Linked DNA regions of Armatimonas rosea. The protein of the gene in region 2 interacts with the protein of the main gene of each other region in a pairwise test. Links are inferred from orthologs where the notes say so. Each region holds a gene or a part of one and is shown on either strand. Other genes may lie near its edges. The genes, in order: rho and nusG.

Region 1 (14,165 bases), on a different replicon or contig from region 2:
CTTCCCCTTGGCAGTATCGCAACCGCTCAGGGGACAGAGTACGAGCTGCGGTATCTCTCGGTTGAGGAAAGACCACTGACTGCCCGTGACCTCACCTTTATTGCCCCGCGCGATGCCAAGGTCTTCAGTAGCCCACCTGACCTCTCCAAACGGATACGAGTGGGTACAAAGCTCCCTGCCTTTACGGGAACCGACTTTACGGGCCGTTCTATCGACTCCCGGCAGGTCTCGAAGCGCCACCGCGGCCTCCTGCTGAACTTCTGGTTCTCGGCCTGCACGGGCTGTATCCAAGAGATGCCCCTCCTCGCAAAGCTAGCCGCACCGCTCCAAGCCCAAAAAATAGGGATTCTGGGAGTCAACCCCATCGATACGAGTCGCGATGCCAAGCGCACCAGCACCACCTATGGACTCCGCTACGCAACACTGGTTGGGACGGGTGCCCGAAAGCTAGCGGAGGCAGTCGGGATAACGACCTACCCCGTAACAGTCCTCGTCAATGCGCAGGGCCTAGTCGTCGAGGTAATCCTGGGCTTTGACGAGCAGCGCCTCCAGAAGGCTCTCAAGGTGCTTGGATACCGCTCAAGGTGAACAATTCCCCCCGTCGGGCCCGTCTAGGTACCATGCCTACTCTGCGCCGCGCCGCGCTTCTTCTCTCTCTCCTGCCGCTCCTTGCCGTCGGCTCCCCTGTCCGTGCTCAGGCGACCCTCGCCGAGCTCTACACCGCCAAGGCCAGCCTCGCCAGCCCGACCAGTGCGCTCCAGCCCGTGCTCCAGCGCCTGCTCGACGATGCCACGAAGGCTTTGGAGCAGAAGCCACTCTCGGTGCTGGATAAGAAGCAGGGGCTCGTGGGAGTCGATCCCCATGCGTATGTTAGCTACGCCCCCTACTTCTGGCCCAACCCAGAAAAGCCCGACGGCCTCCCGTTTATCCGCAAAGACGGCAAGCGCAACGCGGCGCAGGTGGCCATGGGCGATGAGAACAACGCTGGCGCGATCAAGCGTGCGGCCTGCACCCTGATCCTCGCCGACTCTTTCAAGAGCAACCCCGGCTATCTGAAGCACGCCGCGCTACTCCTGAGGACCTGGTTTCTCGATCCCAAGACCCGCATGCTCCCCCACCTCGACAACGGGCAGGCGATCCCCGGCGGGGTGCTGGGGCGCAAGGAGGGCGTGATCGAGTGGCGCGACCTGACGACGCTGCTGCTGTGCTTAGAGCTCCTCGACAAGTCGCCTGAGTGGAGCGCCGATGACCAAAAAGCCATGCGTGCCTGGCTTGCGGATTACTACACCTGGCTGACCACCAGCAAGATCGGGGTAGCGGAGAAGAAGGCGGGCAACAACCACGGCTGCTGGTGGGATGTGCAGGCCACGGCGCTGGCGCTCTACTTGGGCAAGCCCGACGATGCCCGTAAGATCGCGGAGGAGTTCAAGACCAAGCGCATTGCCGAGCAGATTCAGCCCGATGGGACGATGCCCCGTGAGCTGGAGCGTGCCGATAGCTGGGGCTACAGCACCTTCAACCTCACCGCCATGTGCGCCCTCGCCGACTACGCCCAGCAAGTGGGGGTGGACCTCTGGAGCTACAAGACCGCCGATGGCCGGAGCCTCCGGGGCGCGCTGGAGTACCTCCTCCCCTTCGCCGAGGGGAGCAAGCCCTGGCCGCATGAGAACGACCCCACTCACAAGGTCGAGGGCAGCAAGCTCGTGCTCCCTCTCTTGCGCGCCAGCAGGGCCTTCAACGAGCCCGCCTACGCGAAGCGTGCCCAGGCCCTCGGGGCCAAGACCTGGGACACCCTCCGCGACCGGCTCTTTATTCCCCTGCCGTAACCACCCCATAGCGCGGATCACGCGGGTAGATCCAGTCGATATAGTCCGTGTCCACGGTCTCCCCGCCGAGTAGATCGACCAGCAACACGACCTGGCCGCGGTGGTAGCAGGCATGGCCATCGAGCTGGATGAGCTGCCCCTCACGGAGCACGCGGTAGGTATTACCGTCGCCCTCTGTAAAGGAAAAGGTCGCCTGGAGCTGATCGTCGGGGAGGGCGGCGAGATAGTCTGCCCAGCGCTGCTCCAGCACGGCAAAGCGCGGGCGCAGCGACTCCAGGGTAGCATCGCGCTCAAACCACAGCCCGATAGGCCGGTCCTCCCCCGCCATCCAGGTCAGCCAGTTCTCCCGGCAGGCCGCCAAGTGCGCGGCGATCGTCACCGCACGCTGGAAACGCGGGTCCGTGCGGCCGGCTTCCGGGACAGACTCCAGCATCGTAAGCATCTGTGCATTGGCAGAGCGCTCGTAGTCGTAGAGATGGGCGTAGTGGGCAACACTCTTCATAAACATAAGTTTGCCATCCTCCTTTAAAATTCCTTCGACACGGCAGAAAAATCTTTCGGTCGCCATCCGGGGGCTCTTGTCCCCTAAATACCCCCGCATTTGTCCCCAGCTCCGTCCCCGTGCGAGCGCCATACTGGAGGCATGACGAACCTGACTGCCTCTCTTCGACTCTGTGGCGTGCTTCTCCTCAGTGCGCTCTGGCTGCCTGCCCATGCGCAGGTGACGATCTCCAATAACCCCGCCACTGCCAACGTGCAGGGGACTGTCTTGGGAAACTCCGCCGGAGTCCTCGCCGACCGGTACTGGAAAGCCTATGGGATCACCACCAGTGCCTCGGGGACCTTTGACTTCACCTCACTCCAGATCGCCGCGGAGAACGAGGACGGTGCCGCCCATACCATCACCGGCGGAATCTACACCAATAGCGCGGGCAACCCCTCCAGCACGCTTGTCCCGGGCGGTGCCTTTGGCTCCCAGCTGATCGGGGCAAGTGCGCCCCCTGCGACGCTCCTCACCTTCACCACCGCCGGCATTGTCACCTTGGTCCCCAGCACGACCTACTGGTTTGTCCTGACCTCCGAGGCCTACAACGCGGGGGGGACCAACTTTCAGAATGTCGTGCGCTGGGACATCTCGACCGGGAGTGTCCTTCCCAGCGCCACCGGGGCGGGGGCGGGCGATGTGATCCTGGAGGGCTACCGCTTTAGTGAGAACAACCGCACCAGCTGGACCGGCTCGATCCTCCCCAACGGCCTGACAATCCAGCTCGCGGCACACGCAACGACTGCCGCTCCTGAGCCCACCTCCGTTGCGTTTCTAGCGCTCGGCGGGACTCTGGTACTGGCCCGACGGCGGCGTGCGTAGCAGGACGAGGCTCAGTACCAGAGTTCCCGTTAGTGTGAGGGGCACGAGCGCCAGTGCCCCTTGCCAGCCCAGCCCGCCCGCCGCCAAGGCACCAACAACCCACGGAATCACCGCACCGCCCAGTCCGCCCGCCGCCACGACACCACCAAAGGCCGTGCCCGCCACACTCGGGAAGCGCTCTCCGGCCTCGGCCAGCACCAGGCTGAAGATACCCGCAAAGAACAGCCCCGCCAGCGCCACACAGACCAAGACCGGGAGCGGGGTGTGCCAGAGCAGGGCCAGCGCGGCAAAGACCACCCCGCCCCCCGCCGCGAGCGCATTGAGCCGCATCAGTGGAAACCGCCCCAGGAGCCCCCCCAGCGCAAACCGCCCGATCGTCATCGTGATCCAGAACAGGGTTCCCACCCCCGCCATCCAGGCCACGCCCCCGGTGAGCTGCTTCTCAAAGTAGGTCGGGAGCCAGGAGAAGAAGCTCACCTCCGCCCCCACATAGAGCGCCTGCATCACGCACAGAGTCGCAAAGCTCGGCTTCTGCAGGACCGCCCGTAGCGCCGCCAGCTCCAGCGCCTCGGGGGCGGCGCTCTGCGGCAGGCGACAGAGGCTCAGGACCACAAAGACCACCCCATTGATCGCCGCCAGCCCGAAGTAGAGCCAGCGCCAGTCGGTGCCGTGGGTGAGCAAGTAGCGGCAGAGGGTCGGGGCGACGGCGGCTCCCACCCCAAAGGCAACTTGGAGCGCATTGAGCAGAAACGCACGCCTCTCGGGGTAGAGATCGGCGGCCAGCGCATTGGCGACCACCTCCATCGCCCCACTCCCCGCTCCCACGAGCAAGGCCGCGGCCAGCGCCAGCGGATAGCTCCCCGCGCTCCCAAAGAGGCTCAGCCCGCCCGCATAGACCGCCAGCCCGATCAGCAAAACCGCCTTGCGCCCCCAGCGGTCCGAGAGGTAGCCACACAGGAGCACCCCCACCACAAAGCCCGCAAAGTTGGCCGGAAAGAGCCTTCCCTGCGCCTCCTCCCCCAGCGAGAACGCTCTCCCGAGGTAGGGCAGGAGCACCCCCACCGCGCCGAGATAGACAGAGTAGAGGAGCATGGCGACGCAACAAAGCGCGGCGAGCAGGGAGCGTGGTGTGGTTTGCATGAGGTGTTCGAGGCCGGCGTATGATACCTCAAAACCCCGAGGCAGGAGTTTTCTTCCCACCTGGTGAACGTCCCTGTAACTCTGGCAGTGAATCAGAAAGCTTATTCGCATGATCTCATCAAGATTAAAACTCTCGTGTCTCATCGCTCTCTCGACGGGGGCGCTCCTGCTTCCGCGGGGAGCGCACGCGCAGGTGTGGAGCGGCTACGCCGGCAATGCCCAGCACACCGCCCTCTCGACTGTCGCCTCCCAGTCGCTCCAGCAGATTGTCTGGAGCACCCCGGTGGACCTGAACCCCCAGTACTCAGGGACGAGCCTGCTGGTCCACTATGGCTCTCCGCTCGTGACCAACAACAACACGGTGATCATCCCCGTGAAGACCGGTGCAAACGATGGCTTCAAGGTCGAGGCGCGCAACGGGGCCAATGGTGCGCTGATGTGGACCTCCTCCACGGACTACTCCCTTCCGGGCCACGGCTGGGTCCCCAGCTACGCCCCCACCCTGACCTCGACAGGCCGCATGTACATGGCGGGCGGCGGCGGAACGGTCCTCTACCAGAGCAACCTCGACTCCAACGCCCCCAGCGCGGCCACACGGATCTCGATTGTCGGGGACGCCCACTACGCGGCCAATAAAGCGGCCTTTGACTCCGGGCTCAAGATCTGCACCCCGCTGACCTCGGACTCTCAGGGGAATGTGTACTTCGGCTACCGTGTCAGTGCCTTTCTCACCCTGGAGGGTGGGGCCACGCTCTCCAGCGGTATCGCAAAGGTCACCCCGGGAGGACAGGTGAGCCTGATGTCGGCGTCTGCGGCGACCGGGGGCAATGCCACCGAGATCGCCATGAACGCAGCCCTCGCCATCAGCAACGATGGCTCGAAGGTCTATGCGGTGATGCGCAACGCCGACACGCTCCCGGCGGGCTATCTTGTCTCGATGAACACCACGACCCTGGCCCCTACCGCCACGGTGCGGCTCAAGGATGCCCAGAACCCGCTCAACGATGCCTGGATCAGCGACGATGGCACGGCCTCGCCCATGGTGGGGCCGGATGGAAAGGTCTATATCGGAGTCCTAGAGCGCCCCTTTGCTTCGTCGCGCGGGTGGATGCTCCAGTTCAACGGCGACCTCACTCCCTCCGGCGCGGCGGGTGCGTTTGGCTGGGACGATACCGCGACCGTGATTCCCGCCAAGAATGTTAAGTCCTACACCGGGACATCGTCGTACCTGCTGATGACCAAGTACAACGACTACGGGGTCGGCAACAACCGCCTGGCGATCCTCGATCCCAACGATACCTTCTTGGACACCCGCACCAACACGATTGTGATGAAAGAGATCCTCACGATCGCCGGCCAGACCCCCGACCCCGTTCTCCCCCGGGTGCGCGAGTGGTGTATCAACACAGCGGTCTTCGATCCCTTCAGCAACAGCGTCCTGGCCAATAGCGAGGACGGCAAGCTCTACCGCTGGTCGCTCGACTCCAATACCTTCACGGAGGTCATCACGCTCACCGCGGGCATCGGCGAGGCCTACACCCCGACCCTGATTGGCGCGGATGGCAAGGTCTACGCGATCAACAATGCCACGCTCTATGCAGTCGGAGCCCTCAGTGGCACGAGCGCTCCCGAGCCAGGCACCCTCGCGCTCGCCGTGCTGGGGCTCGTGGTTCTGCGCCGCCGCAAGCACTAAAAAAGCAAGAGCCCAACGCAAAAAAGAGCCCGAGGCACGTGTCCTCGGGCTCTTGCACATCTCCGTCGTGGTGCCTACTCGGACTCCGCCGCCTCCACGAGCACGTGCTCCGCAACGGAGATTGGGGCGCGGAAGCGTAGCGCAAGCGCAATGGCATCCGAGGGGCGACAGTCGATCTCCAGAGCGGGTGCTTTCTCGCGCTCGATGTGAAGCTTGGCATAGTACGTTCCCTGCCAGAGATCGTCGATCACGACACGACTCAGCCTTCCCCCGAGCTTCTCGATCAGATTGCGGAGCAGATCGTGGGTCAGGGGCCGCTCGGGCGCGACTTTCTGGAGGGCATTGTGGATCGCCATGCTCTCAAACGGCCCGATATGCACCGAGAGCCGGCGCCCTCGGCCATCGCGGAGCACCAGCGCGACCTCCTCGATCGGTCCGTCCGCCTGCGCCGCCTCACGGGTCTCCCAGAGCCCGAGAACCGTCACCTCTTTCTCGTCGAGCGAGCGCGGCTTCCGGTTCTCGTCCTCACTGGTCTCGTCAAACGGGCTAGACATACTACTCCGACTTGTTTGCTTCCGACTTATTGGTCGCCGCGGGTGCGGTCCCCCCGATCGCGGAGAGGAACTCGCGGTTCGAGCGTGTCTTATCGAGGCGGTCCAGCAGGAGCTCGGTGGCCTCTTTGGTCCCCAAGTTGGCCAGGATGCGGTGCACCTGCCAGATCTTGCGCAGGTCGTCGGCCGGGTAGAGGAGCTCGTCGCGGCGGGTGCCGGAGAGCTTGATGTCGATCGCCGGGTAGAGCCGCTGCTCCGCCAGCGAGCGGTCCAGGCGCAGCTCCATATTGCCCGTGCCCTTAAATTCCTCGAAGATGATATCGTCCATGCGCGAGCCGGTCTCCACCAGCGCCGTGGCGATAATGGTGAGCGAGCCGCCGTGCTCGATGTTGCGAGCCGCGCCAAAGAAGCGCTTAGGACGGTAGATCGCGGCGGGGTCCAGACCGCCCTGGAGGGTTCGCCCCGACGGGTTCACGGTCAGGTTCGACGCGCGGGCAAAGCGGGTGATGGAGTCTAGGAGGATCACGACATCTTTACCCACCTCCACGAGGCGCTTGGCCCGCTCCAGGCAGAGATCGGCGACACGCATGTGGTTGTCGGGTAGCTCATCAAAGGGCGAGGCGATCACCTCTCCTCGCACCGAGCGCCGCATGTCGGTCACCTCTTCCGGGCGCTCGTCCACCAGGAGCACCATCAGGTGAATGTCCGGGTGGTTGATAGCAATCGAGTTGGCGATCTGCTTGAGCAGGATGGTCTTACCGGCCTTGGGCGGCGCGACAATCAGCCCGCGCTGGCCCTTGCCAATCGGGGAGACCAGGTCCATAAAGCGCATCGAGAGGGTCTTGGGGTCCAGCTCCAGCACGATCCGGGACTCCGGGAAGATCGGCACCAGCTCATCGAAGTTGGGGCGCATCCGGGCGACATCCGGGTCGAAGCCATTGATCTTCTCCACCCGCAGGAGCCCGAAGTACTTCTCCGAGTCCTTGGGAGGGCGGACAAACCCTAGCACCTGGTCGCCCGTCTTGAGGCCAAAGCGCTTGATCTGTGCCTGCGCCACATAGATATCGTCGTTGCTGGCGGCGAGGTTCTGGCGGCGCAAAAAGCCGTAGCCCTCGCTATTGATCTCCAGGACCCCCTCACCGCTGAGCGGCTCCTCACCATTGAGCGAGGCCTCTTCCAGGTCACGGAGATCGGCTCCCGCTCCCAGAGCAGGCCCCACATTGCCACGCCGAGGCGGGTTGTTGTAGGAGTTCCCCGGACTCGCCGCGTTGCCGCGAGCGGGGCGCATGCTATGGCCAGGACGATCCCGGCGCTCGGGGCGGTCGCCACGATCAGGACGCTCGTTGCGGTCGTTGCGGTCTTGGCGCTCGATGCGGGCAGGCGGTGGCAGGGGCTCCGCGACACGCTCAGGCAGATCGGCGACAAGCTCTAAGGCCTCTTGCTGGGTCAGCGGCGGCGGAGCGCTCGTCTGGAGGAGGCGGCGGCGACGCGAGGGGGGGGCGGGAGGAGGAAGCGCGGCGTCACCCAGCAGCGACTCTGCCGCAGCAATCATTTCAGGGGGAGGGGTTGGGAGTAGTGTCGGAGTAGAGGGCGTGGTGGTCGCCTCAGGGGCACTCTCCACGCTAGCAGGAGCAGAGGTTGTATCGACCCCATCCGGGTCGGGGGGCGTTGTCAAACGACGTCTTGGCATGAGGACTTTCCGAAAACGAAGCGGTCGGCGAGAGCACGACGAAACACAAAATAGTGTGGGGAAAAAGGCTCGCCGGGGAGAGTTGAATTGAAGCAGACCACAAACCTTGAGGTTGCTTCCTAACCACTATATCACGCCTTTTATTTCGGTTGCAAATACAAATAACGAGAGCTTTGGCCCTCCTGAGAGGGGTACTTGTGCTCCGTAGAGCCCTAATGCAAGGGAATCCACTCTGGCCAATAAAAAACCCTCTTCCTCCGCGGAGCGGAAATGAGGAAGAGGGTCACTCCGAGCGCGAAAGCGCTACTTACTCGTGCGGCCGATTCCGTGGTAGACAAAGCCCGCACGCCGCATCTTCTCGGGGTCGTAGAGGTTGCGGCCATCGAAGACATGGCTCCCCTTCATTGCAGCCTTGAGCTTCTCCAGGTTGATCTGCTTGAACTCGTTCCACTCGGTGACAACCACCGCGGCATCGGCCCCCTCCGCGGCATCGAAGGCGCTCTTGGCGTAGGTAATCTGCGGGAAGATCTTCTTGCAGTTCTCCATCGCAATCGGGTCAAAGGCGACAATCTCGCCATCGCCCGCGAGCACCGCCGCAATCACATCGAGGGACTTCGCATCGCGCATGTCGTCGGTGTTGGCCTTGAAGGCCAGCCCGAGCAGCGCGATCTTCTTGCCCTTGAAGCCGCCCAGCTCCTTCTCGATCTTCTTGATAAAGCGCTTGGGCTGCTCATCGTTGGTCTTGATGGTCGCCTCTAGGATCGGGAAGTCGTAGCCGACACTCTGCGCGGTGTGGAGCAGGCTCGACGAGTCCTTAGGGAAGCAGCTTCCGCCGTAGCCAAGGCCGGCGTTGAGGAAGGCGGGGCCGATGCGGCGGTCCTGCCCGACCCCCTTCATCACCTGGATCACATCGGCGTTCACGGCCTCGCAGATATTGGCGATGGAGTTGGCGAAGCTGATCTTGACGGCCAAGAACGCGTTCGACGCGTACTTAATCAGCTCAGCGCTGGCGACATCGGTGATGATCATCGGGCGCTCCAGCGGGGCGTAGAGCTCCAGCACCTTGAGCGCGACAATCTGGTTGGGGGCACCAATGACGATGCGGTCCGGGTTGAGCGCGTCCTGAATCGCCGAGCCCTCGCGCAGGAACTCCGGGTTGGAGACCACGTCGAAATCCACATTGCGGCGGCGGTTGGTCTCGATCACCTCGCGCACAAAGCTGCCCGTGCCCACCGGGACCGTGGACTTATTGACGATCACCTTGTAGCGGTCCATCGCCGCCGCGATCCCACGCGCCGCACCCTCGACCTGGCTCATGTCGGTGGAGCCGTCCTCACGCGGCGGGGTGCCCACACAGATGTAGATAATCTCGGACTTGCGCACCGCGCCATCCAAGTCTGTGGTGAAGGTGAGGCGCCCCTCTTCCGCGTTGCGCTGTACCAGCTCCTCAAGCCCGGGCTCGTAGATTGGCATCTCACCGCGGTTGAGCTGCTCCACTTTCGCTTCCAGCTTGTCCACACAGATGACCTCATTTCCCAGGTCCGCAAAGATCACCCCAGTGACAAGTCCGACATAGCCTGTACCAATAACACAAATATTCATAATTTCTTTTCCAGCGGGGATTCTACCCACTAAAAGCCCATTTCAACCCAAAACCCGTGACACAATCGGCAACTTCAGGCAATCTAATTCATTATTTAATTTATAAAAGGCACTTTAAAATACCCCCTGTCGAAATCCAGCCAGAAGCGCCGACACAGAGAGCGTCCGAAGATCGACCGTCGCCGTTGACGGCGTCTTTTCCGTAAATTTTTCCGGTGCCACCACCCACTGCGTCTCGTACTCTTTCGCGGGGGTTGGGTCGTAGTAGGGGTAGAGAAGCGGGATGGGCTGCTTTGCTTTCCAGCACACCACCCACGTACTACTTCCCCCCCACCAGACACTCAGGGTGGGCTGCTCCTTCAGAAGCGCCTGCTGGAGACGGGTCAAAAAGCGATCTGCATCGTCCTCGCGCTCCCCCAGCCAGGTCTGCGCCAGGTCGTGGGCGGGCGGGAAGAGGCGTCGGTCGGACTCACTGGGGAATGTCCTGCCGTAGGAGACAATCACATCGGCGGGCTCGACCCCGTTTTTCTGGCGAAAGGCACGACAGCGCTCCGGCGTGTAGCCCAGCTCCTCCGTGTGGCAGTCCGAGACCTCTTCCCGGAACCCCGGTGGCACGGTCTCGGTCAAGACCAGCCCCGCGACCTGTGGCAGGCGGAAGCGCTCGATCGTTGCCCGTGCCACCGCCAGGTTGCTCTCGACACCAGGGTCCAGCCAGTCTAGCTCGTCGCGGCGGAACCGACGGCGGCAGAGCGCACGCCAGGTCTCGCCCAGGCTATTGCGCGCCGGGGTGCCGTCGTTGCTGCGCAACACGGGGACGCACGCCCAGATCGGCAAGCGCCTCTCCGCCAGCGCGACCTCCAGCAGCTCCGGGCTCGCCTCCAGCCAGACCGCCGCCGCGCCCGCCTCTTGCGCCGCTTGCAGGAGTGCCTTCAGCTCGTCTTTGTCTTTGTCGCCCACACGCACGAGCACGGGCCGGCCCTTGACGGACACACGGAGGCGTCGCGTTTCACTCAAGTCGATATCGCCCACGTAGAACGTCGGTGCATCGGGGACACGGGCCTGGAGCTGGAGGCTCAGGGAGACAGTCACCTTATCAAGCGTGACCGCTACCGCGGGTTGCCGCTGGGCCGCTTGAAAGGCAGTCTGGAGTTTTTTATGCTCCGCATCCACCACCACCTGTTGGCTTGCAGTCAGCTCCGAGTAGCCCAGCCGGAGCTCCTTACCCTCCTGGTGCGCCGCACGGTACTGGCGGCGCTGGGAGTCTGTCAGGGCAAACACTGCTCCCGTAGCAAAGGGCACGCTCAAGAGTGCATCAAAGCGCTCAGCGAAGGCCTGTGTCTCGCGCGGATGTACGGCTTCCGCACTGGCATGCCACTCAGCGACACGGGCGCGGCGGACCTGAAGCGGGGCAAGCTCCTCCACCAGCAAAAAGCCCTCGTCGGTCTTGCGAAAAACTCCCGCGAGGGCGAAGCACAGCGCCTCGAGCAGCTCGCCCGTGGCCAGTGTCGTGCCCTGGCTCCACACCGGGAGCTTGGCAACCCGTGCATCGGCGCGTACCAGGACGCCACTGGCCTGGGTCGCCCGCTCCAGAAGCAGCGCGACCGTCACCTTCTCCCCCTCCAGCGCGACCTGCCCGGAGAGCGCCCGTGGGTTGAGCTGCCCCACTCCCCCGCGGTTCGGAAGCCTCTGCAAGAGCTCTTGCCCCAGGGGGGGCACTTGTGGTTTGAGAGGAAAGTTAAACCCGCTTCCCAAGAGCGTAAAACCAAAGGGCCCGATAGGCGGCCCCTGCACAATCGCCACCAGCCCCAAGGAGAGCATGAGCTGAGAGCGTCGTGGGCCATCGAGCGGGATCATGCCCTGAAACGATGCATCCCGAATCAGCGTCGACTCGGGCAGGAGCCCCAGCACCAGCGCACGCTGAGCGGCTGTACACTGCGCCACGGCAAGCCCACCGCCACAGAGCTGCTGCCACTGCGCCTCGGTGACGGTCTCTAGAAACGTGCTGGCCGAGGCATCGAAGCGCGGCGGGGCGGGGTTGCGGCTGTAGCCCACGCGCTCCGCTGGCCCCAGCGCAGTGACACTGCCAAAGCGGCGCAGGCCACGCCCAAATGCCGCAACCAGCTCCTGGGGCATCCAGCCACCGGGCGGCGGCATGCCCAGCTTTTGCTGCGCAAGGAGCGTCTGCTGCTTCAGCCAAGCCTCGTAGGCACCGAGAGCCCCCAGAATTTCCCGGGAGGGGCTTGGGAGCAGAAGCGGCGTTTTCTCCGGGGCGATACAGAGCAGCGCGCCGTGGCGTCGGGGGTCCCAGTGCAGGAAGGCAAGGGCATCGGCGAGGGTTTGGATCGGTTTTTGTGGCATTATGGTACAATCCTGTTGGATTCTACGATGCACACCTTCCTTCATGCCAGCCTCTGGCCACTCCCCCTCTAGCCCCCCGGGGCACCTGCATCACCTCACGTCTCCCCCTTTTGCAGTCTTGCACGTGTCTTGCGGCTGCTTTTTGCTGTCTTTTTGATTCTGGAAAAACCATGTTTGAAAAACTACTTGATGTTGAGAAACGCTACGAAGAGCTGAACCATCAGATGATGGACCCCACGGTAGCGTCGGACCCCAAGCGCTACGCCCCCGTGGCGCGCGAGCACACGGCGCTCACCCCGCTGGTCGAGACCTTCCGCCGCTATAAAGCAGTTGTGCAGGGAATCGCCGATGCGGAGGAGATGCTGGGCGACCCGGAGATGAAGGAGCTGGCGCAGCTAGAGCTGGAAGAGCTCAAGCCACAGGTGACCCCGCTGGAGAAAGAGCTGCGCCTCATGCTCCTGCCCAAGGACCCCGCCGACGATAAAAACGTCATTATGGAGTTCCGTCCGGGCACGGGTGGCGACGAAGCCGAGCTTTTCTGCGGGCAGATCCTGCGGATGTACATGCGCTGGGCGGAGCGGCGCGGCTGGAAGAGCGAGCTGATCGCCTGCCAGGAGACGGGAATCGGCGGGGTCAAAGATGCCCAGCTCTCGATCCAGGCCGAGGGCGCGTTCTCGCAGCTCAAGTTCGAGGGCGGTGTCCATCGCGTGCAGCGCGTCCCGGTCACCGAGTCCGGCGGGCGCATTCACACGTCCACGGCGACGGTCGCGGTGATGCCGGAAGTGGACGATGTCGAGGTCAATATCGACCCCAAGGACCTCAAGATGGACTACTACCTCTCGGGCGGCGCGGGCGGCCAGAATGTTCAGAAGAACGAGACCGCGGTGCGCATCACCCATATCCCCTCCGGGATCGTGGTCGCCTGTCAGGACCAGCGCAGCCAGCTCCAGAACCGCGAGCAGGCCATGCGCGTGCTCCGTGCCCGCCTCTACGAGCGCGAGCTGGAGAAGCTGCTGGCCTCTGTCACCCAGAACCGGCGCCTGCAAGTGGGCTCGGGGGACCGCTCGGATAAGATTCGCACCTACAACTTCCCCCAGGACCGTCTGACAGACCACCGGATCGGGCTGACCATTCATGGGCTCAACAATGTCATGGACGGCGACATCCAGAACATTATCGACTCTCTCGTGAGTATCGACCAGGCCGATAAGCTTGGTGAGGGTGGGATCGCGTAGATGCAGCCCACCCCCGCTCCCAGCCCCACTCCTAAGCCGCCTGTCTCCACACGCGGCGTTGTCGAAGAGCTCTCCGAGCTCACGGGGCTGGAGCGGCTCGCCTACCGTCAGATCGTCCTGTTCCTTCTAGAGTTTGTCCTGCTGATCGGGCTCTATATCGGCCTGCGCTGGCTCCTGAAGCGGGGGGTGCGGCGCGTGGGCGAGCAGCTGGCGAACAAGGCGGCCACGGAGCACCAGGCGGCGCGGGTACGGAGCCTCGCCACCATCCTCCAGCACACGCTCCACTTCGTGCTGGCCTTTGTCTTTATTGTCTCCGCACTGAGCCTGCTGGGCATCAATGTCGCTCCGATTATTGGCACCGCCAGTGTGGCCGGACTGGCCTTTGGCTTCGGAGCCCAGAAGCTGGTCAAGGATGTTATCACCGGCTACTTTCTGCTCCTAGAGGACCAGTACGTGGCCGGGGACTACGTGACCATCGGGGCCGTGACAGGGGTGGTGGAGGAGCTGGGGATGCGGATCACGCGCATCCGTGACGACGACGGCAAGCTCTATATTCTCTCCAACGGCGACATCGCCTCGGTCTGCAACCACAGCCGCGGGCTGGTGGGGGCGAGCTTCGAGCTCTCGGTGGCCGCCGCGGAGGATATCGCCGCCGTGACCAAACTGATCGAAGAGACTCTCGCCCAGCAAAACCTCCCCGAGCC
Region 2 (14,183 bases):
ATCGACAACCTCCTGGGTAGCATTGAAGCTGGCACGCATGCGCAGGTAGCAACGGGGGTTGGCAAGGGCTGCGCTCAGGTCCACGGGCTTGGCAAAGTCGATTCGCCCACCCTGGTAGGTGCCATGCGTGGTGACTTTAATGGAGTAGTCGCCCATGAGCACTTTCCCATTGTCTCCCCGACTGGCCTCGGCGCGGCCACTACCCCAGCTCCCCAGGGTCACCGAGTTTTCCTCACCTTTGAACAGGGTAAACGCAACGGTAGCGTCCCCCTCCTGAGCCAGAGCGGCAGCAAGTGCCATGCCGCCCACAACGGCGGCGGCGGTAAAGCGCACGAGACGGCGGCTAAGGACACGCATCTTCAAACTCGATTCCTTTCGGCACAACTGATCCTGTAAGCACAACTGACAAGGATGCCAGCCTATTATACAACGTCGGCACGGCGATTCCTTCTTTGTAGAAAAAATCTTATGGGCGGCTCGCGAGGTCCCCGAGCCTGAGCCGCGCACCATTCGCATACGCCGCCGCCGCCATCACGGGCTTGCCCACCGGCTGCACGGTCACAAGGCGCAGGCGCCCTGCGAGGGTTGCCAGCTCTATCCCCGCCTTGGTGAGCGCCACCACGGTCCCCGGGACATCTTGCTCCTCACCCTGCAGGACCTGCGCCTCCAAGACCTTCACTTCTTTCCCCACCAGCAGGAGCACGCCCGCCGGACGAGGGGTGAGAGCACGGACGCGATTGGCCAAGAGCGCCGCGCTCTCCGCAGTCGGGTCCAGAAAGCCGTCCTCACGGGTGAGCATGGTAGCGTAGGTCATGCCTTCCTCCCGCTGCGGCGTCGGCTCCCAGCCAGGCTCCTGCTCAAGGCGATCCAAGGTCTGCACCAAGAGCAGCGCCCCCGCCTCCGCCAGGCGAGGCTCCAAGAGAAGCGTCGTATCATCAGGGGTGATCGGAAGGCGCGCCTCTAGAAAGACCGGCCCGGTATCGAGAGTCGCCTCCATCCGCATGGTCGCGACCCCGGTCTCAGTATCGCCCGCCATGATCGCACGGTGGATCGGAGCCGCACCCCGCCAGCGAGGCAGGAGCGAGGCGTGCACATTGATGCCGCCGTGTCGTGGGATATCCAGCACCCGCTGCGGAATAATCTGCCCAAAGCTGACCACGACCAGCGCATCCGGCTCCAGCGCCGCCAGCTCCTCGGGGAAGGGCTTGCGGCGCACTCTCTCGGGCTGCAAGACGGTCTCGTAGCCCAGTGCGCGCGCCGCTTTCTTGACCGCAGACTCCGCCAGCTGCATCCCACGCCCCGCCGGCCGATCCGGCTGGGTCACGACGGCAAGAACCGTGTGGGCACTGTCATGAAGCGCTTGCAGGGTCGGCACCGCAAAGGGAGAGGTTCCAAAGAAGATAACACGCATGCTGAATTCTATCGCCCTCCATTAGATCGCCCCGGTTAGAGCGGGGCGTCAACGGGCGTCGCAAGCTCCGCCGCAAAGGCCTTCGGCCATCCCGAATATTTTATGGGCGAAGCCCTTCCCAGCGCGAAGCGCTCGTTGACGCCCCGCTCTAACCGGGGCGATCTAAGATGCTACTCGGCAGGAGCGCGCTCGGAGGCCTGCTCCTCGGGCGTGAGCATGTGGAGGGTCTTGGGATCGGCGAGGTCGGTGAAGAGAATGCCATTGAGGTGGTCGACCTCGTGGCAGATAATCCGGGCCTCAAAATCACGGGCCTTGAAGCGCACGGGGTGACCGCTGCCATTGAGCGCCTGCACAAAGATCTGGCTGGGGCGACGGACCACACCGCGCAGACCAGGGATCGAGAGACAGCCCTCCTCAGGCTCGTACTGCTCGCCCTTTGCCTTGGAGATCTGGGGATTGATGAGCACCTTCAGCCCCGCTCCCGCATCGTAGACCAGCAGGCGAATGCTCTGCCCCACCTGAGGAGCCGCCAGCCCCACCCCGTGCGCGGCGTACATGATATCGGCCATCTCCGCGATCAGAGCCCGCAGCTCCGTGTCCACTACCTTGACCTCCGCAGCGGTCTTGAGGAGCACTTCCCAGCCAGGAGTCTCTTTGTACTTGACCACGCGGCTATCATCAAAAGGAATATCCTTGTACTTTGCCGCCAGGTCCGAGAGGTTTTCAGAAGCCATACAAGCCCCCATTTTATCACGTGGAGCCCCGCTCTCTGGCGAAAATTATTTTCTTTCACCCCTGTAATTTTGATAGGGAAGAGCCAATAATCCTCGGTGTACGATCATCCCAAAGGATTGAAAACCATGTCGCTATTTGGACGCAATACACCTAAAAAAGACGATGTTCTGGAGCCTGTCGCTCCCCCGATTAGCCTTGCCGCTACCCCCGTGGCCGCACCCGCTCCGCCCACGCCTGTCGTCGCGGTTGAGCCGCCAAAGCCCCTGGTTGCCCCCGAGCCGCCCACTCTCTCTGCCGATAAGACTCTGGACTTCCAGGCTATCTACCAGTTTGCCAAGGTCCCCACGGCCCCCTTCACCGCAGAGCAGACCCTCGCGATGCTAGAGCAGCTCCCCGCGGCCATGCCGCTGGAGATGAAGCGCCAGACCGTCCAGGTGACCCTGGGAGCGATGGGAACCGCGATCGGAGCGACCCGTGTCAGCATTGTCGCCGATGCCGACCAGAAGCGCACGACCCTCAACCAGTACGCCGACTCGCAGGGCAAGAAGACCGACGATACAGTCGCCGCTGCCGAGAGCGAGATCGCCGAGCTCCAGCGCAAGATCGCCGAAAAAGAGAACGAGATCGCCCTCGCCCAGGACAAGCAGGCCTGCATCCGCAACCTCTGCGACTCCGAGGCCACCCGCCTAGAGAGCGTCCTGAGCTTCTTCAACGAGGAGAGCACCACCGCCGCGCCCGCTCCTGCCGCAACGCCCCTTGTCAGCCTCACTCTAGAGGACAGCGACAAGGACGACAGCACGTTCTCGCCGTTTGGCCTAGAGGACGATGAGGACGAGAGCAGCGACGAAGCCCCGCTACGGGTCGCCGCCTAACCTAGCCCCGTCTTGTAAAAAGCCCTGGAGAGCGTGCTCTCCGGGGCTTTTTGTTGCAACTGCCCCCGTTTTCCCGCTATCCTGTGCAGTGGAGGACGCGAGATGTACCGAGGAACTGTGATTGTCCGGGCACTGCCGCCCATGCTACTGGTCGTTGGGCTGATCCACTGGCGACTTTTTGGAGAGACCCCCCACTACGACTGGGGCGACTATCTCCTACCGATTCTAGGAGCCTATGTGCTAGGGCGCGGCATCGCCCAGCGGGAGAAGGCCCGCCTCTGTGAGCTGATGGCGGGGCTTGGATTGGCGAGCATCGCCCTTGGGGCCGCAACCGCAAACCCCTATCTTGTACCCACAAGCCTCTTTTTAGGCGGAGCGGGGCTGTTTCTGCTCCCTCTCTACTCGACCACCCTGCGCCACTCCGACCCTGAGTGTGCCCTTGCGGTCCCCCAGACCCGTAACACGGCGCTTGCCCTCGTGGCGATTCTCTGCTTGGTCAGCGCGACCTGTGGCATGGGCTGGCGAGAGTCGATCCTCTGGGGCGCGATGCTCTCCACCTATATCTGCATCCCTGCTCTCTTGATCGCCCTGAGCTGCACCCTGGGCGGCAAGACCCGCACGGGAGCCAGTATCGGAGCGGTTGCGGCCTTGGTGCTGACCACGTTCTTGCTCTTGCTGACCGTGCTGGGGATTCGCTTCGACTAAAAAAAGGCCCCCGGCGCGGTTGCGCCGGGGGCCTTTTTGGTTTTTGGTGCCTACTTGTCGGCGCCGCGCTGTGCGACTGCCACATCGACACTGACCCCCGGTCCCATCGACGAGGAGACGGTGATCTTCTGGATGTAGCGGCCCTTGGAGCTGGAGGGCTTGGCCTTGATCAGGGTTCCGACCAAGACAGACAGGTTCTCCTGGAGCTGCTCGGCGGGGAAGCTGGCCTTGCCGATCGGGGCATGGATGATTCCGCCCTTGTCCACACGGTAGGCAACGCGGGTCGCCTTCTTGATCGCGGTGACAACCTTGGCGACATCCGTGGTCACGGTGCCAGACTTGGGGTTGGGCATGCGGGCCGCCAGCAGACGACCGAGCTTACCGACCGCGGGCATCATGTCCGGGGTGGCCACGAGGACGTCGAAGTCGCGCCAGCCGTTCTGAATCTTGGTGATCAGCTCCTCGGCACCCACTTCATCGGCTCCAGCAGCGGTCGCGGCCTCGGCGTTGGCCCCCTTGGCGAAGACAGCCACTTTCTGGCTCTTACCCGTGCCGTGGGGCAGGTCGGTGGTACCACGAACCATCTGGTCGCCCTGGCGAGGATCGACCCCGAGGTTGATGGCGACATCGATGGTCGAGTCAAACTTGGTGGAGGAGGTTGCCTTCACCAGCTCAAGCGCGGCGAGCGGCTCGTAGACAGCGGCCTTGTCGACCTTGGCTACCTCAGCCTTGTAGCGCGCAGAGACGATATGCTTTCGATCTTGTTTTCGCATTGATTTCTCCGTTAGTCCGTGATCGTCACGCCCATGGAGCGCGCTGTGCCTTCGATAATCCGCATGGCGGCATCCAGATCATTGGTGTTGAGGTCGGGGAGCTTCTTCTCCGCGATCTCCTTGAGCTGGCCCTTGGTGATGGAGCCCACCTTGACGGTGTTGGGCTTGCCAGAACCGGAGGGGACGCCCGCTGCCTTCTTGAGCAGGTCCGAGGCAGGCGGGGTCTTGGTCTCGTAGACAAACGAGCGATCATCGTAGATGGTGATCACGACAGGGACGATCGAGCCCACCATGTCGGCGGTCTTCGCGTTGTAGCCCTTGATGAACTCCATCATGTTGATTCCGTACCCACCAAGGGCCGGACCAACGGGAGGCGCAGGGGTTGCTTTTCCTGCATTGAGCGCCAGCTTAACGACGCCCACTACTTTTTTAGCCATTTTTTCTTCTCCGTAGTTTTAGCGGCAGGTTTTTAGTGAGGTCTGCCTCCTACTTTAGCAAGCCCCCTCGCTCCCATGAATGGGGGAAGGGGGGCTAACTAAATCTTTTCGATCTGGTTGAAGTCCAGCTCGACCGGCGTGTCGCGACCAAAGAGGGAGATCATGACCTTGACCTTCTCTTTTTGATCGTTGACCTCCTCGATCTTGCCGGTGAAGTCCGCAAACGGTCCGGAGTTGACCCGCACCACCTGGTTCTTCTCCCAGATCTTCTTGGGCCGCGAGGCCGCGTTGTTGGGATCGAGGGCATCGAGGATATCGCGCACCTCTTTGTCCTGGAGCGGGACGGGCTTGTTTCCCGACGAAACAAAGCCGGTGACTCCCGTGGTGCTCTTGATGAGGTACCAGGTGTCGTCGTCCAGAACCATGTCGATCAGCACGTAGCCTGGAAAGACCTTGCGCTTGTACTCTGTCTTCTTACCGCCGCGGTTGCGGGTCTCGGTATCCGTAGGCACGAGGATGCGGAAAAGCTTCTGCCGGAGCCCCATTGTCTCCGCGCGCTTCTCAATGGTCATCTTGACCTTCATCTCGTGGCCCGAATAGGTATGGACCGCGTACCAGTGTCGCTGCATCGTGCTGTCCTTTAAAACTTCCTACTTATGCGGCAGCACACGCTCGGCGAGCTGCGTCAAAATTGAGTCGAGTCCACCGCAGTAGAGCGCGACTACGGCAATGAGCAATAAGACGATCTGGGTCATCTTGATCATCTCGGGGCGGCTGGGCCAGTGGGTCTGGGGGGACTTCAGCTCGTGCTGGACTCCCTTCAGGTACTCCTGAACTCCCTGCCGAGGAGCCTTTTTCTTCGGCTCGGCTTGTTGCTGTGCGGTTGTGCTTGCCATTGTTTCTTCCCTAGTGTCCTGCGGGCAACAAAAAGCAGGGTACCGTGAAGGTGCCCTGCATCTGTGCAGATTATCACGTTTTCTAGTACCTGTCAAACAGATAAAAGAGTTCCCTGTCGCCGCTTCGCGCCATCTCCCCGCGCCTTAGAGCGCGACCCTCTTCCCCCGGGTGCCCTCCGGGCGGCTCCTTCGTCGCGGGAAGAGGGACTTAGGGGATGATGTCCCCTACGCCAGCGCGAGCTGCTTTTGTACCATCTTGCGGGCGCGGTGGATGCGGGCCTTGACGGTCGCCATGGGCAGGCCGGTGCGTTCGACAATCTCGTTGTAGCTCAGCTCGGCGAGGGTGAGCAGCAGGACATCGCGGTAGCCTGCCGGGAGGGTCTGCACAGCGTCCAAGACCGTCGTGGCCTCGACACCGTCGATGGCGCGCTTCTCCGGGCCGACAAACTCACGGGTGGACTCCCACTCCGCGATCTCGTAGGTGCCCTCACGGTCGCGGCGCTTGCGCTGGATTTTATGGAGGAAGATGCTCCGCAGGATGCAGCGCAGCCACGCCAGGGTGGCGTCCTGGGTGCGCAGCTGGTGAAAGCGGGTGTAGGCACGTAGCAGGGTGTCCTGCACTAGGTCCTGCGCATCTGCCGTGTCGTGCGTCAGGTGCAGTGCAAAGCGCATCAGGTTCTCGCGGTGGGGCAAGACCGCACTCTCAAAACTCGCTGTCCTCATGATGTCTCTATTCTAGGCGACACCACGAGGTTCCCGCATCGGGCGCAGGGTGGATTTTGCGGAGGGCGTATCCGTCTGTAGACCTACTTCACGCTCGTGCGCGGCAGCTTGGAGACCCCCATCAGGTACTGATCCACGCCATGCGCGGCCTCGCGGCCCTCGGCGATGGCCCAGACAATCAGGCTCTGGCCCCGGCGCGAGTCGCCTGCGGCAAAGACCGCGGGGACATTGACGGACATGTAGTCCTCGTCGGTCTTGACATTGCCGCGCTGGTCGAGCTCCAGCCCAAACTGCGTCAGGAGCGTGCGCTCCGGGCCGTTGTAGCCGATCGCGATCAGCACCAGGTCGGCGGGGAAGACGGTCTCGGAGCCGGGGACGGCAACCACGCGGCGGCCACCCTCCGCGCGCTCGATCCGCTCCACCTGGACCGCGTGCAGGGACTTGACATTGCCGTTCTCATCGCCCTCGAAGTGGGTCGTGTGGATGCCCCAGGCGCGCTCGCCGCCCTCCTCGTGGGCGGGGCCGTTCTTGAGGATGTGCGCGGGCTGCGGCCACCAGGGGTTGAGCTCGGGCATGTCGAGAGGCGGCTCGGGGTGGATCTGGAACTGGGTCACCGAGGCCGCGCCCTGCCGGAGCGCCGTGCCGTAGCAGTCCGCGCCCGTGTCGCCGCCGCCGATAATCACCACGTGCTTGCCCGCCGCATCGATCACCGGGATTTCGTCGCCGGCGTTGCGCTTGTTCTGGGGCACGAGGTAGTCCATCGCGTAGTGCACCCCATTTAGCTCGACACCGGGCAGCTCCAGGATGCGCGGCGCCAGCGCGCCCGTGCAGAGCAGGACCGCATCGAAGTCCCGGCGCAGCTCGGTGACCGTCACGTTCTCCCCGACAGTGGCGTTGGTGCAGAAGATAATCCCCTCTTCCTCCAGCTGGGCGAGGCGGCGGTCGAGCACGGCCTTGTCCATCTTGAAGTCCGGGATTCCGTAGCGCATCAGCCCCCCGAGGCGGTCGTCGCGCTCGAACACCGTCACCCAGTGCCCCGCACGATTCAGCTGCTGCGCCGCCGCCAGCCCCGCCGGGCCACTGCCGATAATGGCGACCCGCTTGCCCGTGCGGCTCTGCGGGGGCTCCGCGACCACCCAGCCCTCGTCGAAGCCATGGTCGATAATGCGCTGCTCAACCGTCTTGATGGTCACGGCCTTGTCGTTGATCGCCAGGACGCAGGCATCCTCACAGGGCGCGGGGCAGAGCCGGCCGGTGAACTCGGGGAAGTTGTTGGTGGCGTGGAGTGCGGTGAGCGCCTCGCGCCAGCGGCCGCGGTAGACCAGGTCGTTCCAGTCCGGGATGAGGTTTCCTAGGGGACAGCCGCTGTGACAGAACGGGACGCCGCAGTCCATGCAGCGGGACGCCTGGGCGCGCAGCTTCTCCGGGGCCATCGGAAGGTAGACCTCCGACCAGTCCTTTACCCGCTCCCCCACGGCGCGCTTTTTCGGCGCTTCCCGTGTCAGACTCAAAAACGCTCTGCTGTCACCCATTTTCCTGCTCCACAAAACCCTTTTCGTGGCGCCGGTGCCAGCGTAGTGCACGGCATTTTATCACAAGCCCAACCCACTAGAACGTATTGACCCCATCCACCAGATCGCCCTCATCGTCGATGTTTAAGACACGCCCTCGCGCCACGCTACTCCGACCGGGCTCCGTGGGCACGCCCGCACGACCGCCGTCGTCATCGCCATCCGGGCCCACACTGTAGAACACGGTCTTGCCACCATCTTTTTTCCACTTGAGCGGCTGATCTTGTCCCAGCGGATCGGTGAGACGTGGATCGGGCTTCCCGGTAAGCTGGAAGGTAAGGCGCGCCCGGAGCAGGTTCGCCTCGGTGCGGTTGCGTGCCACGACAAACTGAGTTTGCCAAAAAGCGGGTTTCAGAATCTCATTGATCGGATCGCTATTCGGATCGCTCCCATGGGGCTCCCGTGCCGTGCCCACGGCTTTTCGATACGGCTGCTTGACGATCGCGATGAGCTTGGCGTAGTAGCGGTCATTGTTATCTGCGGCCAAGCGCTTGGGCGTGAGCATCAGCCGCCAGCTCAGCCAGCGGTTCTCATTGGTGGGATCCATCCCTAAGCTCTTGGCGAGCTCCCCAGGCCCCATCTTTGCCAGATCACGGATGGTTTTCTGGCTCCACAGGTGCTCCACTTCAAATGTCTCCGCCAGTGGCCAACGCCGGGTATCGAGCCGATCCAGCCGCTCTAGCGTGGCTTTGAGAGTTGCGGCATCGAGCTTGGGAGCGACATCGGCGAGCGCCTTGCGCCCGATCCCCTCGCAGGCGATTCCCACCAGCATCCCGATCAGCGAGCTGCCGCGGGGAATCTTCACGCCCAGCGCGATCGCATCGGTGGCGCAGCGGGCGGCCTCGGGGTAGTTGCCCAGGTCGGCGTAGGTGTGCGACGCAAACGCGAGCATCCGTGCCAGCTCCCGATCCTCGGCGTACTCGGGGAAGGTCTGGGTCATGTCGTAGGTGAGGGGCTGCTGGTACTCCTGCTCCAGCGCCGCCCGAACCGTCGCAATCGCACGCGCATTGGCGGCGAGGAGCGCCTTTCGGTCCTCTAGCGGCTGGACATACTTGCCCTCCCGCGGGGCAGTCTCCGCCTCGCCTTGCTTGCCAATCTCCTGCGTCTTAGCGACTCGCAGGGTATCGTGGGCATTGGGAACCGGCATGACGCGCTGGGGCAAGACCAGCGGCGGGATCTCATTGAGGCGGGCATTGATCGCCACCCCGGCCAGCACCAGCGACGGCACGATAACACCGATGGCGACCAAGGCGCGCTCGGAGGTCGAAAAACGTTTGTCTGTACTCATGGGGAGAATAACGCAGAGCGGCGTGGATTGGTTACGGTCTCGGCCGAGGAACGATTTAGGCCCGAAGAACGAGTCTTCGGGCTTAAAAGGGCTACGGGCACCTTCGTGCCCAGTGTATTGGTTTGGCTTCGCCTCGTATGATTGGCTGCGAAGGCAGCCGTCGTCTTCTCAAGCCCGGACACTCGTTGTCCGGGCAAATCTGTCCGGGCCTCTGTGTTGTCCGGGCACACACGGTACACTGCGCTATGGAACCCATCACGACACTTATCGAGCGCCTGACCGCCGCACTGCCCCTGGCACTGAAGGGCGATCCGGTCGCGCTGAAGAAGGCCCGCACCACCGGGCGCCGTCTGCGGGTTGTCCTTCCCCTCTCCACGGCTGCTCTCCCCAAGAAGCTCCGCCTGCGCCTGCTCGACAACACCAAGACCCTCACCCGTGCGCTGGGCTCGGTGCGGGACCTGGATGCCCAGCAGGAGCTCTTGACCCAGGCCGCACTCACCGCAACGGAACCAGAGCGCGTCGGGCTGGCGTTTGCGGGAAAGGTCCTGCAAAAGCGGCGACGGCAAGCGCTCAAGCGGGTCTGCCGCCGCGATGCCGCCCGTGACTGGCTCAAGTGCGCCGAGCAGGTTCAAGGAGTTCCCGCCCTCGCCCCCGACAGCGAGCCCGCCGCCACCCACGCCGAGGTCCACACCGCCGCACAGCTCGTCCTCGCCTTCGACACGCCCATCCGCGACCCCAAAAATATCGCCGAGCTCCACGACCTGCGGATCGCCGTCAAGCGCCTGCGCTTCACCGTCAGCCGCGTCCCCGAGACCCAAAAGGCCCTCAAGACCACGGTCGCGGAGCTGCAAACGATTCTGGGGACGGTCCACGACCTCGATATCCTGCGCCTCTGGCTCCGCAGCCTGCTCCAGGAGAAAAAGCGCCGCCTGCGCCCCAGCCGGAGCCAGCGCACGAGCCTCACCGCCCTGCGCCAGCGCTTCCAGACCGAGCGCGGCGCGGCCTACCTCGCGTTCCGGGAGCAGTGGGAAGCCGCTCTGCCGACGCTTCAGGGGCTTTGACCGTATACTAGGCCATGGCATCGGTCTGGGCAATTGGCGATATTCATGGGATGGCCGCGCGGCTGGACACGCTCCTGGCGGCGCTCCCACGGGGGCCGGAGGACGTGACAGTCTTTCTGGGCGATGCGATCGACCGTGGCCCGGACTCACGCGGGGTGGTGAACCGCCTGCTGGCCGAGTACGATGCCGCACCGGAGCGCACGGTCTTGCTCTGGGGCAACCACGAGGACATGGCGTCGGCCTACCTCACCGGAAAGCATCCCTGCCGCATCGCCTACGATGACTACGACTGGTTTCGCAACGGGGGGATCGAGACCATGCACAGCTGGGAGCGCGATCCCCCCGCCTGCTTTGCGCGCGAGTGCCCCGATGACCTGGCCCGCTACTTCTCGCTCCTCAAGACCTACTGGAAAGCCCCCACCGAGCGCTTCCCCGAGCTGGCGCACTGCGTGTGGGTGCACGCCGGCACCGAGCGCGGCAAGCCCGTCGAAGACACTCACCCTGATACTCTCCTCTGGATTCGCTGGGAGTTTTTAGAGTACGCCGACCGCTCGGGGCGACTCACGATCCACGGCCACACCCCGACAACGGAGCCTGATGTCTCCGCATGGCAGATAGGGATCGACACGGGTGCGTGCCGCAGCGGCCCCCTCACCGCCCTGCAAATGCCCGAGCGCCACATCTACCAAGCCCTCCCCGACCAGACCACCCGCGATTTTCCGCTATAATGCCCGGCATGGATGGACGACGGCGTTTTCTGGACATGAACGGCTACCAGTGGACCGTGCTCTTTGCCGCGTGGCTGGGGTGGGGCTTTGATATCTTTGATGGGCTGCTCTACGCCCTCGTGGCGGATAAGGCGATCCCGGTGCTGCTCGGCCAAGCCATTGGCAGCCCGGAGGCCAAGGCGTCGGTGCCGTACTGGAACGGGATCATGGGCTCGCTCCTGCTGATCTTCTGGGCGATTGGCGGCGTGCTCTTTGGGCGCATCACCGACAAGCTCGGGCGCACGAAGACGCTACTCCTCACCATGCTGCTCTACTCCGTGGGGACGGCGATGTGCGCGCTGGCACCCAATATCTGGGTGCTGCTCCTCTGCCGGGTCTTTGTGGCCTTTGGGATCGGCGGCGAGTGGGCGGCGGGTGCGGCGATGGTGGCCGAGGTGGTCCCCGAGAAGCGCCGTGTCGAGGCCGGAGCGCTGCTCTACACATCGGCACCCCTGGGCCTGCTCGCCGCGGATGCCATGCGCTTCTATATTGTTGGGGGCCTGCTCAAAGACAGCCCCGAGACCAGCTGGCGCTGGGTCTTTGCCTGCGGTTTGTTGCCTGCGATTGTCGCCTTTGTGATCCGCATGTTCATCAAGGAGCCCGAGAAGTGGCAGGAAGTGGCGGGCGAGAAGAAGAGCCCCACGATTCGCGAGCTCTTCACCCCCGAGCTGCGCCGCGCGACCCTCGGCGGGATGGCGATGGCCCTGGTCGCGCTCCTCACCTGGTGGAGCTGTAACACGTTTGCATCGGTGATCGCCTCGCAGATGGCGGGAGCACAGGCCAAGCTCCAGGGCCTCGACAAGCCCGCCACCCAGGCGCTGGTCGAGAGCTGGAAGTCGATCGCCCTGGTGAGCTTCTGCGCCGGCGGGCTGATCGGGACCCTGCTCACCGTGCCGGTCGCCAAGCTCATGGGCCGCCGGGCGATGTTTGCGATCTACTTTGTCTTGGGCGCGGCCAGCATTATCGGCACCTTTGCCTTCCCCTGGACCGGCGCGACCCGGCTCTACGGCTACTTCCCGATCGGCCTGACCGTCTTTGGCGTTTTCGGCAGCTTTACCTACTACCTCCCCGAGCTCTTCCCGACCCGCCTGCGGGGCACGGGCGCAGGCTTTACCTACAATATCGGGCGCATTATCGCCGCCGCCGGGCCGTTTCTGGTCGGGGTGATCGCACAGCAGGGGCTGGATGCCGCCTTCCGCGCCCTCGTGATTGTCGGCTGCGTCCCCCTTGTCGGGCTATTCTTGCTCCCTTTTATTGTCGAGACCAAGGGCCGCTCGCTGGAAACGCTCGACGAATAGCCTATAATAGGGGCACCCATGAGCCAGCCTGGTGATCCCCCGCCGTTTTCCTCAGGGACACTGACCTTTCTCTTCACCGATATCGAGGGCAGTACCCGCCTCTGGGAGGCCTTCCCCCAGGAGATGGGGGCCGCGCTCGCGCGCCACGACACCCTCCTGCGTGGGATCGTCCAAGAGGGAGGCGGGTACCTCTTCAAGACAGTCGGGGATGCCTTCTGCGTCGCCTTCGACGATGCCACGCGTGCTGTCCTGACCGCGTCCAAGGCACAGCAGGTCCTCGGGGCCGAGCCGTGGCCGGAGAGCACCCCGCTCAAGGTGCGGATGGCGCTCCACACGGGCGCGGTCGAGAGCCGGGACAACGACTACTTTGGCCCGCCCCTCAACCGGATCGCGCGGCTCCTCTCCACCGCCCACGGAGGCCAGACCCTCCTCTCCCAGAGCACCGCACAGCTGGTCCTAGGCACCCTCACCGGCCCCGAGTCGCTCCGTGACCTGGGTATCCACCAGCTCAAGGACCTCACCAGCCCCGAGCATGTCTACCAGCTGGAGCACCCGGAGCTCACGGCGAGCTTCCCCCCGATCAAGTCGCTCTCCACCCACCTCAACAACCTCCCCCAGCAGGTGACCCAGTTTATCGGGCGAGAGCGTGAGACGGTCGCGGTGCGCGAGCTCCTCCAGCAGACACGCCTCCTAACCCTCACGGGCGCGGGTGGAACCGGCAAGACCCGCCTCGCGCTTCAGGTCGCCGCGGAGCTTCTAGAGCGCTTCCCCGATGGCATCTGGTTCGTGGAGCTCGCCCCGCTCGACACCGCCTGCCAGGTGGTCCAAGCGCTCGCAAGCACGATCGGCGCAAAGGAGCAATCCGACCTCCCGCTGGAGCTCGCCCTGACCATAGCGCTCAAAGAGAAACAGCTCCTTATACTCCTTGATAACTGTGAGCACTTGATCGATGCCACCGCGAAGCTGGCGGAGACCCTGGTGCGCCAGTGTGCCGGTGTCCAGATCCTGGCCAGCAGCCGCGAGGCCCTCGGGGTGCTGGGAGAGCAGACCTACCGCGTCCCCTCGCTCTCGCTCCCGGACCGCCACCGCCCCCAGACCCCGGAGGCACTCGCACAGTTTGAGGCCGTGCAGCTCTTCCTGGACCGTGCCCGGCTCACACGCCCGGACTTTCAGATCACGGCGCAGAACGCCAAGGCGCTCGCCTCGCTCTGCTGCCGCCTCGACGGCATCCCCCTGGCGCTGGAGCTCTCCGCGGCACGCCTGCGCTCACTCTCGGTGGAGGAGATCGATGCCAAGCTCAACCAGCGCTTCCGCCTGCTCACGGGGGGCTCGCGGACCGCACTACCCCGCCAGCAGACCCTGCGCGCCCTGATCGACTGGAGCTACGACCTGCTCAACGACCAAGAAAAGGCGCTCCTACACCGCCTCTCTGTCTTTAGCGGGGGCTGGACACTCCCCGCGGCGGAGGCGGTCTGTGCAGGCGATGCTATCGAGGACTGGGAGGTGCTGGATCTCCTCACGTCGCTGGTCGATAAGAACCTGGCGGTCGCGGACCAGGCGGAGGCCCATACCCGCTACCGGCTCTCGGAGACGGTCCGAGAGTATGCGACCGAGAAGCTGGCGGCACACCCCGACGATGCCCAGGC

Evidence for each region.
Region 1: the proteins of nusG (region 2) and rho interact in binary tests that used the Escherichia coli proteins (3 or more experiments, as listed by UniProt). The link is inferred for Armatimonas rosea from one-to-one orthologs.

What each region holds. Positions count from the first base shown.
Region 1 is NZ_JACHGW010000003.1:403,990-418,154, reverse strand. Bases 5,924-8,858 are described here. They hold rho (transcription termination factor Rho), read right to left. Parts: upstream 8,267-8,858; coding sequence 6,581-8,266; downstream 5,924-6,580. Other genes in these bases: HNQ39_RS16915 (UDP-glucose dehydrogenase family protein), read right to left, coding at 8,570-8,858; HNQ39_RS16925 (bifunctional nuclease family protein), read right to left, coding at 6,100-6,579; HNQ39_RS16930 (PEP-CTERM sorting domain-containing protein), read left to right, coding at 5,924-6,025. In the rest of the region: HNQ39_RS16955 (TlpA family protein disulfide reductase), read left to right, coding at 1-588; HNQ39_RS16950 (alginate lyase family protein), read left to right, coding at 621-1,826; HNQ39_RS16945 (DinB family protein), read right to left, coding at 1,810-2,328; HNQ39_RS16940 (choice-of-anchor R domain-containing protein), read left to right, coding at 2,470-3,192; HNQ39_RS16935 (MFS transporter), read right to left, coding at 3,145-4,332; more of HNQ39_RS16930, read left to right, coding at 4,442-5,923; more of HNQ39_RS16915, read right to left, coding at 8,859-9,868; HNQ39_RS16910 (hypothetical protein), read right to left, coding at 9,983-12,226; prfA (peptide chain release factor 1), read left to right, coding at 12,397-13,461; HNQ39_RS16900 (mechanosensitive ion channel family protein), read left to right, coding at 13,462-14,165. UniProt on the Escherichia coli protein: Facilitates transcription termination by a mechanism that involves Rho binding to the nascent RNA, activation of Rho's RNA-dependent ATPase activity, and release of the mRNA from the DNA template.
Region 2 is NZ_JACHGW010000001.1:511,512-525,694, reverse strand. The notes cover bases 3,798-6,750. They hold nusG (transcription termination/antitermination protein NusG), read right to left. Parts: upstream 5,563-6,750; coding sequence 5,032-5,562; downstream 3,798-5,031. Other genes in these bases: HNQ39_RS02245 (glutamate synthase small subunit), read right to left, coding at 6,636-6,750; HNQ39_RS02250 (RNA polymerase sigma factor), read right to left, coding at 6,055-6,552; secE (preprotein translocase subunit SecE), read right to left, coding at 5,584-5,829; rplK (50S ribosomal protein L11), read right to left, coding at 4,508-4,933; rplA (50S ribosomal protein L1), read right to left, coding at 3,798-4,496. Outside these bases: HNQ39_RS02295 (hypothetical protein), read right to left, coding at 1-357; fmt (methionyl-tRNA formyltransferase), read right to left, coding at 467-1,411; def (peptide deformylase), read right to left, coding at 1,582-2,145; HNQ39_RS02280 (hypothetical protein), read left to right, coding at 2,272-3,018; HNQ39_RS02275 (hypothetical protein), read left to right, coding at 3,121-3,723; more of rplA, read right to left, coding at 3,774-3,797; more of HNQ39_RS02245, read right to left, coding at 6,751-8,084; HNQ39_RS02240 (hypothetical protein), read right to left, coding at 8,161-9,411; HNQ39_RS02235 (CHAD domain-containing protein), read left to right, coding at 9,657-10,472; HNQ39_RS02230 (metallophosphoesterase), read left to right, coding at 10,487-11,200; HNQ39_RS02225 (MFS transporter), read left to right, coding at 11,209-12,537; HNQ39_RS02220 (adenylate/guanylate cyclase domain-containing protein), read left to right, coding at 12,556-14,183. UniProt on the Escherichia coli protein: Part of the processive rRNA transcription and antitermination complex (rrnTAC). The complex forms an RNA-chaperone ring around the RNA exit tunnel of RNA polymerase (RNAP).